2 regions of the Cellvibrio sp. ARAG 10.3 genome follow, and region 2 is predicted to be linked to the other one. Evidence: riboswitches for the same ligand, from Rfam matches in the RefSeq annotation. Region 2 holds a riboswitch; the other holds the start of a gene.
The links. Region 2 has a riboswitch for thiamine pyrophosphate ahead of thiO (glycine oxidase ThiO). Riboswitches for the same ligand answer to the same signal wherever they lie in the genome.
Positions count from the first base shown of each region.

Region 1: another riboswitch for thiamine pyrophosphate. It lies ahead of thiD (bifunctional hydroxymethylpyrimidine kinase/phosphomethylpyrimidine kinase); the one in region 2 lies ahead of thiO (glycine oxidase ThiO).

Region 1 covers NZ_JBPYCU010000011.1:172,666-177,087, reverse strand. The annotation lists gene ACSV5M_RS14825 (LysR family transcriptional regulator) at 1-644, opposite strand, end outside; gene ACSV5M_RS14820 (TolC family outer membrane protein) at 835-2,238, opposite strand; TPP riboswitch at 2,664-2,755, shown strand; gene thiD (bifunctional hydroxymethylpyrimidine kinase/phosphomethylpyrimidine kinase) at 2,830-3,648, shown strand; gene thiC (phosphomethylpyrimidine synthase ThiC) at 3,685-4,422, shown strand, end outside.
Region 2 covers NZ_JBPYCU010000004.1:50,920-55,341, forward strand. The annotation lists gene guaB (IMP dehydrogenase) at 1-336, opposite strand, end outside; gene xseA (exodeoxyribonuclease VII large subunit) at 527-1,882, shown strand; TPP riboswitch at 1,927-2,045, shown strand; gene thiO (glycine oxidase ThiO) at 2,104-3,192, shown strand; gene thiS (sulfur carrier protein ThiS) at 3,197-3,400, shown strand; gene ACSV5M_RS06645 (thiazole synthase) at 3,402-4,193, shown strand; gene ACSV5M_RS06650 (HD-GYP domain-containing protein) at 4,210-4,422, opposite strand, start outside.

The sequences.
Region 1 (4,422 bases), on a different contig from region 2:
ATAAACTGGATACCCAGGGCGGCCTCTGTGGTGCGCAACCGAGGTTCAATGCCGGCGACGCGCTTGTGGTGAAATGCAGCGAAAGCCGCGCTCCATTCGATAAACAGATAAGGCGTGGATGGTGAGCTTGTTTCTGCCGAGCTCCACAGGGTCAATTCCTGTTCGGCAATCTTGATGGCGTGTAGCTCAGGGTGTTGCGGCAAGTCCAATACCACCGCCAGATCCAGTTGCTGGGCGAGGATCTGGGTAATCAATTCCAGGTGCGACAGCGACTCAACCGATAACCCCCGGCTGGCAGAGATGGATAACAGTGTCTGGATAAGCTCGGGCAGTTCGCACTGCCATACCGACGCTGTGGTGCCTATCGTCAAATGGGTTTCCGGCTCCAGCTTGATCGACAGGTCTTCCAGTGTCTCCGACCAGGCGCGCAGCAATTTTTTTGCATGGGGCAGCAGGCGTTCTCCTTCCGCCGTCATCTGGATATTGCCGCGAATACGGTGCAACAAGGTAACACCGAGCATTTGTTCCAACTGGCGAATCCGCGCACTGACCGCGGCGGGTGTCAGGAACAGGTTGTCAGCAGCGCGACCGAAGTGGCGTACCTGGGTGACTTCAATAAAGGTTTTAAGCAGTTCGATATCCATAGGCAGCACGTCAGGGCAATGGCACAGCCAGCGGAATGTACACCGACCCTCTGGACGAGGCAACGCGATTGTCCGCGCCTGTCAGATGAACTGGTGTGATGGACGATGGAAACAGGTGGGAAAACAAAAATGCATGGCCATAAAAAAATCCCCCTTGCGGGCAGCAAGGGGGATTTTTTTTACTAACACATTACAACTGATATTGACTGCGGTTTACCGGGGCATTGTCCTGTAACCACTTATCCACTTCCTGTACATCGGCCGGGGTCAGCATACCGGCGGCTTCACGCAGCTGAATGGTATTGATGATGTAGTCATACAACGCGGTCGCATAGTCACGACGTGCCTGATACAACTGACGTTGTGACTGGAGCACTTCCACCAGGTTACGCGTTCCCACTTCGTAACCGGATTGGGTGGCCTCCAACGCGCTCTGGCTGGACACGATGGCCTGCTTGCGCGCTTGCACGCGCGCGACCCCGGTCTCTACCGACAGATGCAAGGCGCGGGTGGATTGGATGATGCTGCGCTGGGTGCTGTTAAAGAGTTCCTGTGATTGCGTGGCTTGGGCGAAGGTCTGGCGACGCTCGGCCGATACTCTGCCACCGCTGAAGATGGGCACATTCAGGGTCACTGCCACCGTGGAGCCTTCGGTATTGTAATCCTGGGATACACCGTATCTTTCACCATCATCGTCATAATCGCTGTAACCCAGCGATGCCGTTACCGTGGGAAGATGGCCGGAACGTGCGCTTTTGGAGACTTGCCGCGCAGCCTCTGCGCCCAGGCGAGCAGCTTTAAGTGAGTAGTTATTCTTCAGTGAAAACTCAACCCACTCGTGGCGGTCAGCCGGTACGGGCTCAACAACCGGGAATTGTGGTGCCAGGGGAGCGATCCGTTCGTGGCTTTGGCCGGTCAGCACTTCCAGTGCTTCAAAATTGATATTCAAATTGCCGCGCGCTTCAAGGGTAGCTGCGGTTGCGCTGTCGAACGCGGCCTGGGCTTCGTGCACTTCAGTAATTGCCGTTAAGCCTACTTCAAAGCGTTGGCGGGTTTGTTCCAATTGATGGGACAAGGCATTCTCTTCTGCGATTGTGGCTTCCAATGTGTCTACTGCACGCAATACATTGAAGTAAGCTTCAGCGACACGAACGATCAGGCTTTGCTGATCAGCACCGAATTGTGCCTCGGCTTGTTCACTCAACTTTACGCCCTGCTTATAGGTGTACCAGGAAGACATGTTGAATAAGGGTTGTTGCAGCGAGATTTCCCAACCGGTGCGGGTTGAGTTGATATTTCCTGTACCGCCCGTATCAGTGGGGTCAGTAGGGTCCGGAATGACGGGCGTGTTTGAGTTATTGGTAACGTCGCTATCGCTTTCAGAGTAAGTCGCACTGGCGTTAATTTGAGGTAACAGGCCGGCGCGATTTAAATTACGCAATTCCTGAGCCGCTTCATAGGCAGCGGTGTCTGCTTTCAGTTGTGCATCATTCTTGAGTGCAAGCTCGTAGATATCCAGCAAACTATTGGCGCTGGCCGAGAGCGGGCCAAAGGAAAATAATCCAACCAACAGATAAAGTTTTGTTTTCTTCATAGAGGTGTCCAAGGTAAAAATCGTCCAATAAGCAAACGCATGGCAGCGGTGAGTGTAGCGAGTTGTGCCGGGGTGGTCGAGCGAGCACTTTAACCCAGCAAGTTAAAAAGAGTAAACATGACGAATGTCATTAAGTGTAACCATAATCCCTGCGCAGTCTACGCAAATCCCGACATCTTGGTTCATCGCGAGCAAAGGCTACGAGACGGATATTAAGACTCCATTAACAGCGAATTTGGATTCACCCGCGGGGCAAAATAAAACGCTCGTGCCTTATTTTTAATATCACTGATGTCGTTCAACTGTCGGGTTCACATAAACCGGTAGCAGCGGGCGCGAGTATGGCGGTCGTCGGTGTCAGATCCTGTCAGTAGAGCAACAAAGCGCCTCGCTTTACATGCCTCCCTGAGTTCACTAGACTGCCCCCATTCTTGTCGGGGTGCTGATTTTTAGGCTGAGAGATACCCGTCGACCTGATCCGGTTAGTACCGGCGTAGGAAACGAGAGCAACGAGATTCAAGTTATCCCGGCGTCTGCCGCCTTGCCCTCCTGCTGTTTCCGCGTCATATATCTGCCACCTGCGGACAGCCCATGACTTCATCGACTCATTCATCAACTCCCATTGCGCTGACGATTGCGGGCAGCGACAGCGGCGGTGGTGCCGGTATCCAGGCCGACCTCAAAACCTTTTCTGCCCTGGGTGTGTTCGGTTGCAGTGCGATCACCTCCCTGACGGCCCAGAATACGCTGGGGGTGCAAGGTGTCTGGCCGGTGCCGCCAGACTTTGTGTCCGCACAGATCGCTTCCGTGCTGACAGACATTCCTGTCGCCGCGATCAAAACCGGAATGTTAGCCACTGCGGATATCATCCAAGCCGTCGCCGACAGCCTGGCGGATTACACGGCAATTCCCTTGATCGTAGACCCGGTGATGGTGGCGACCAGCGGTGATCGCCTGCTGGCGGAAGATGCCATTCAGGCATTGATCACTCGCTTATTACCCCGCGCTACCCTGATTACACCCAACCTTTATGAAGCTGCTGCTTTATTAAATGACGGCCTGGCGCGTACCCATGCCGACCGGCTGCATCAGGCCAAGCGTCTGCAAGCATTGGGTGCACGAGCGGTGCTGATTAAAGGTGGGCACGGCGAAGGCGCCCATGCTGAAGATCTTCTATTAACGGATGAAGGCACCCAGACTTTTTCGGCACCGCGTCTCTCCACGCGCAACACCCACGGTACCGGCTGCACCCTGGCGTCAGCCATTGCTGCTGGGATGGCTCGTCAGTTGACACTGTCGGAAGCGGTTGCCCAGGCCAAATCCTATCTTCACCAGGCCTTGGCCCGTGCCGATGAATTACACATCGGGCAGGGTGCAGGGCCGGTCCATCATTTCCATTCATTTTATTAATAGCCAGGCACGCACTGGCACTAACGAGGGAATTCCATGAACAGCAACCAGAATCTTGCCGAAAAAATCCTGAGCGAGAGTGCTCAGGTCGACGCCGCATCCATCCAGCCATTTACCGGTTCCCGGAAAATCTATGTGCAAGGTTCGCGGCCGGATATACGTGTGCCCATGCGCGAGATTTCACTGGCCGACACACCGACGGCCTTCGGTGGTGAAAAGAATCCGCCGGTGCGTGTATACGATACCTCCGGCCCCTACACCGATCCGGACGTCAGCATTGATTTGCGGCATGGCTTGCCGGATGTACGCACGGCGTGGATTGAGGAGCGTGCGGATACCGAGATCCAGACCGATACCTCGTCGACCTTTACCAAAGAGCGGCTGAATGATCCCAAGTTGGCACATCTGCGTTTTAACCTGACCCGCCAGCCGCGTCGCGCCAAAGCGGGCATGAATGTGTCGCAGATGCACTATGCCAAAAAAGGCATCATCACCCCGGAGATGGAGTACATCGCGATTCGCGAAAATATGGCGCTGGCACAGGCGCGTGAATTAGGCGTGATGAACCAGCAGCATCCAGGGATGAGTTTCGGTGCGAGTATTCCCGATGAAATTACCCCCGAATTTGTGCGCGATGAAGTCGCGCGGGGCCGCGCGATTATCCCGGCCAACATCAATCACCCGGAACTGGAGCCGATGATTATCGGGCGCAATTTTTTGGTGAAGATCAACGGCAATATCGGTAACTCCGCACTTGGCTCTTCTATTGAAGAA
Region 2 (4,422 bases):
CAGCGCATGCAGGTCGCGGATTGTGGCTTTGGAATCAATAGTGATAGGGTCTTTAACAACGCCAGCTTCGAATTTCTTGACAGCACGCACTTCCAGCGCTTGCTGTTCTATACTCATGCTTTTGTGGATGATACCGATACCACCCTCCTGGGCGATGGCAATCGCCAGACGGGATTCAGTCACGGTATCCATAGCAGCGGAGATCAATGGGATATTGAGCTGAATACCACGGGTCAACTGGGTCTTGAGCGACACGTCTTTCGGGGTGACGTCGGAATAACCGGGCACCAGCAGAACATCATCAAACGTGAGGGCTTCTTCAGCAATTCGCAACATACCAACCAACCTCTGTTCAGAGAGTAAATAAACGGGAAATTATAGCTGTTCAGACGAACAGGGTAAACCAGTCACTACCAGATGTTGTGTGGCAGCACCGGGTCAAACCACTGATATAGCGTCATTTTTTATCCCGGGAACGCGTCGGAAAGGTGGCCGTTGCCAACAGTCATCGCCTAGAATAGCCGCCATGCTTACTTCCGATATCTTCACCAGCAGCACTGATCGCGACGTGCTCTCCGTCAGCCAGCTGAATCGCCGGGCGAAACAGTTACTGGAAACCCACCTGCCCCTGTTGTGGGTGGAGGGGGAACTATCCAACGTCTCCCAACCGTCCTCTGGCCATTGGTATTTCACCCTGAAAGACGACCAGGCCCAGGTCCGTTGCGCCATGTTCCGCAACCGCAATACGCTGGTTCGCTTCGCCCCCCGCCAGGGGCAACAGGTGCTGTTAAGGGCGCGGGTCAGCCTGTATGAAGGCCGGGGCGACTATCAGTTAATTGTCGAGCATATGGAAGAGGCCGGCTTCGGCGCCTTGCAACGCGCCTTTGAAGCTCTGAAAGCCAAGCTGGCCGCCGAAGGCCTGTTCGATGAGATCCACAAACAACCATTGCCTTCGCTTCCCAAGCATATCGCCGTCATTACGTCCCCGACCGGCGCGGCCATTCGCGACGTGCTGAGCGTCCTCAAGCGCCGATTTCCTGCAATACCCGTCACGGTGATTCCGGTGGCCGTTCAGGGCAAAGAGGCAGCGCCGCAAATTGTTCGGGCCATCGAGGTGGCGAATCGGGCCGGGTTATTTGACGTGCTCGTCCTCGCACGCGGCGGCGGTTCGCTGGAAGATTTGTGGCCCTTCAACGAGGAAACCGTAGCGCGGGCGATATTTGCCAGCGAACTGCCCTTGGTGAGCGCCGTGGGCCATGAAATAGATTTCACCATTGCCGATTTTGTTGCAGATCTGCGTGCCCCTACGCCGTCAGCTGCCGCCGAGTTACTGGTGCCCGATGCTGAAGATTGGCTGGAAACCTTTGCAGGTTATGAAATCCTCCTGCAGGAAGCCATTGAGCGGAAGCTGCATTTACTCTCCCAGCGTCTGGAGTGGTTACGCACGCGGTTGCGTCACCCCGGCGAACGCTTGCAGCAACAAGCCCAGCGACTCGATGGACTGGAGCTGCGCCTGGTACGCGCGGTGGATCATCAATTACTGCGCTGTCACACCCGGCTCAATACCCTGATGCTGCGCCAGAAACCGCTTCAGCCCGGGCTGCGCATCCAGCAGCTCAACCAGCAGATTGCGCAACATCACGCGGCACTGCAGAAAAACATACAGCGCCATTTACGCATGCAACAGCAACGTCTGGCCGAGGCGGTGCGCCTGCTGCAAACGGTAAGCCCGCTGAGCACCCTGCAACGGGGTTATGCCATTGTCAGTGATCCGCAACAGCGGGTCATTACCAGCAGCCGTCAGGTTACACCGGGCGATAGCATCAACGCGCGCCTGGCTGAGGGCGAATTGCAATGTCGGGTCGAAAAAATTCTTCCCTGAACCGGTTTGTTGATTGCAGCTCGCGTATCACCCAAGTATATTGAACACGCTTGTCGGGGCGCCTTGGTGTTCATGTGAACATTCGGAGGCTGAGATCGGTACGGCCGAACCCGTAGAACCTGATCAGGTTGAAACCTGCGGAGGGAACAAGGTGCTGCTTTGTCCCCTATTCCCTTCTCTCTTTCAACCTGCCGTCGTCCACACACAGCTATCGAGTCTTTGTGAACACTAGACAACCCGATGCCATTGCCATAGCCGGAGCCGGCCTCCTTGGGCGTTTGCTTGCCTGGCGCTTGCTGCGCACCGGCGCGCGCGTCACCCTGTATGAAGCCGGCCCATTATCGCCCTCCCCGGCGGCAGCCTTCACGGCGGCCGGAATGATTTCGCCGTTGAGCGAAGCCGTCGTTTCCGAATACGCGGTGTATGAAATGGGTTTGTTCGCGCTTCAGCAGTGGCCACAGTGGCTCAGTGAATTGCGCCATCCACCTTTAACCCCCCTATTTTCACAGCGTGGCAGTTTGGTAGTTGCGCATCCGCAGGATCTCAGCGAGTTACAGCAATTCGCGCAGGAATTACAGTTTGTATTGCGTAAACAGCAAGGTTACCGCTGGATCAGGCGCGATGAAATTCGTGAGCTGGAACCGGATCTGCACGATAACTTTCAGGACGGTTTGTTGCTGAAAGACGAGGGTCATATCGATAACCGACAGTTGCTGGATGTCTTGCTGAATGAAATTCGCGAACGCGGCGGCGAATGTATTGAGCACTGTCCGGTCACAGTCAGTGCGCATACTGTTACCACCGCAACGGATCGAAAACATTATGACCTGGTGATTGATTGTCGCGGAATGGGAGCCAAAAGCCCGGTTAATAAACTGCGCGGTGTGCGCGGTGAAACGCTGCATGTCGAGACCCGCGAGGTGACCCTGCAGCGACCGGTGCGCTTAATGCACCCGCGCTACCAGTTGTACATTGTGCCTAAACCGGGCCATCGTTTTATCATTGGCGCAACGCAAATTGAAAGTGAAGATCGCTCACCGGTTACGCTGCAATCTTCTCTGGAGTTAAGCAGCGCGCTTTACACGCTTTCACCCGCTTTTGCAGAAGCAAGGATTCTGGAGTTGGGCGTGAATCTGCGCCCGGCTTTTATGGACAATATGCCGAGAGTTGACCATCAGCCAGGTTTAATTCGCGCAAACGGTTTATTTCGTCACGGTTTTCTTTTGGCGCCGGCGGTGGTCAGTTATGTACTGGCCTGCATTCAAAATACGCAAGACAAACCTTTTCAAGCCATCCTGACAGCGCATTAATTTTATGATCCAGCTCAGCGTGAACAATACACTTACTGATATTCCCGACAATACATTGCTCAGCGATGCCATCGTCGCATGGGGTTTTGCCGACAGCAAAATTGCAGTGGCCGTCAACGGCGAGTTTGTGCCCCGCTCCTCTTACAACGAATATTGTCTGCAAGCAGGCGATGAAGTCGATATCGTTAAACCCGTGGGAGGTGGCTGATATGCACGATGATCTACTACTTTATGGTGAACATTTTTCCAGCCGCTTTTTGTTGGGTACTGCGCTCTATGCTTCACCACAAATCATGCGTGACGCCATTGTCAGTTCACGTTGCAATATTGTTACGCTGGGCTTGCGGCGGCAGAATCCTGCGAACCGTGATGGCGACGCCATCTGGCAATATATTCAGGAGAGCGGCTGCAAATTATTACCCAATACCGCCGGCTGCAAATCAGTCAAGGAAGCGGTCACACTGGCAGACATGTCCCGCGAATTATTTGATACCGACTGGATAAAACTGGAAGTTATCGGTGACGATTACAATTTACAACCGGACCCGTTTGGCCTGGTGGAAGCTGCAGACATTCTGATAAAAAAGGGATTTAAAGTCCTGCCTTATTGCACCGATGATTTGATTCTATGCAAGCGCCTGCTTGATGTGGGCTGCCAGGTATTGATGCCCTGGGGTGCGCCGATTGGCACAGGTCAGGGCTTATTGAATCGTTACAACTTACGCATGTTGCGCGAAAGGATTACCGATGTTCCCATGATTATCGATGCTGGCCTGGGCGCTCCGTCACAAGCCACTGAAGCGATGGAGATGGGTTTTGATGGTATTTTATTGAACACGGCTGTTGCCAAGGCCCACAATCCACCACTGATGGCCGAAGCCTTTGCCGATGCGATTGATGCCGGTCGCAAAGCCTTTCATGCAGGCCTGATGCAAAAGCGCCAAACCGCCAGCCCAAGCACACCGACGATTGGTCAGCCATTCTGGCACAACAAAAACTAGAAACCATCTCAAAAAATTATTCAATAATGACGATTTCCCGATCATCATGCTTCGCGTCGATGTGCGGTTCTTGCACATCGGCCGCGCTAGGTTGGAACTCCTTTTCGTTGACTTCCGCCTCCAGCGCTAACTGAATGGCCGAGTCTTTACAATTGCCCGATGCCGTATAAAGCTGAATCATGCGGCTCAGTCGCTGCAAATGGAAACTGACTTCTTCCAGCATCAAATA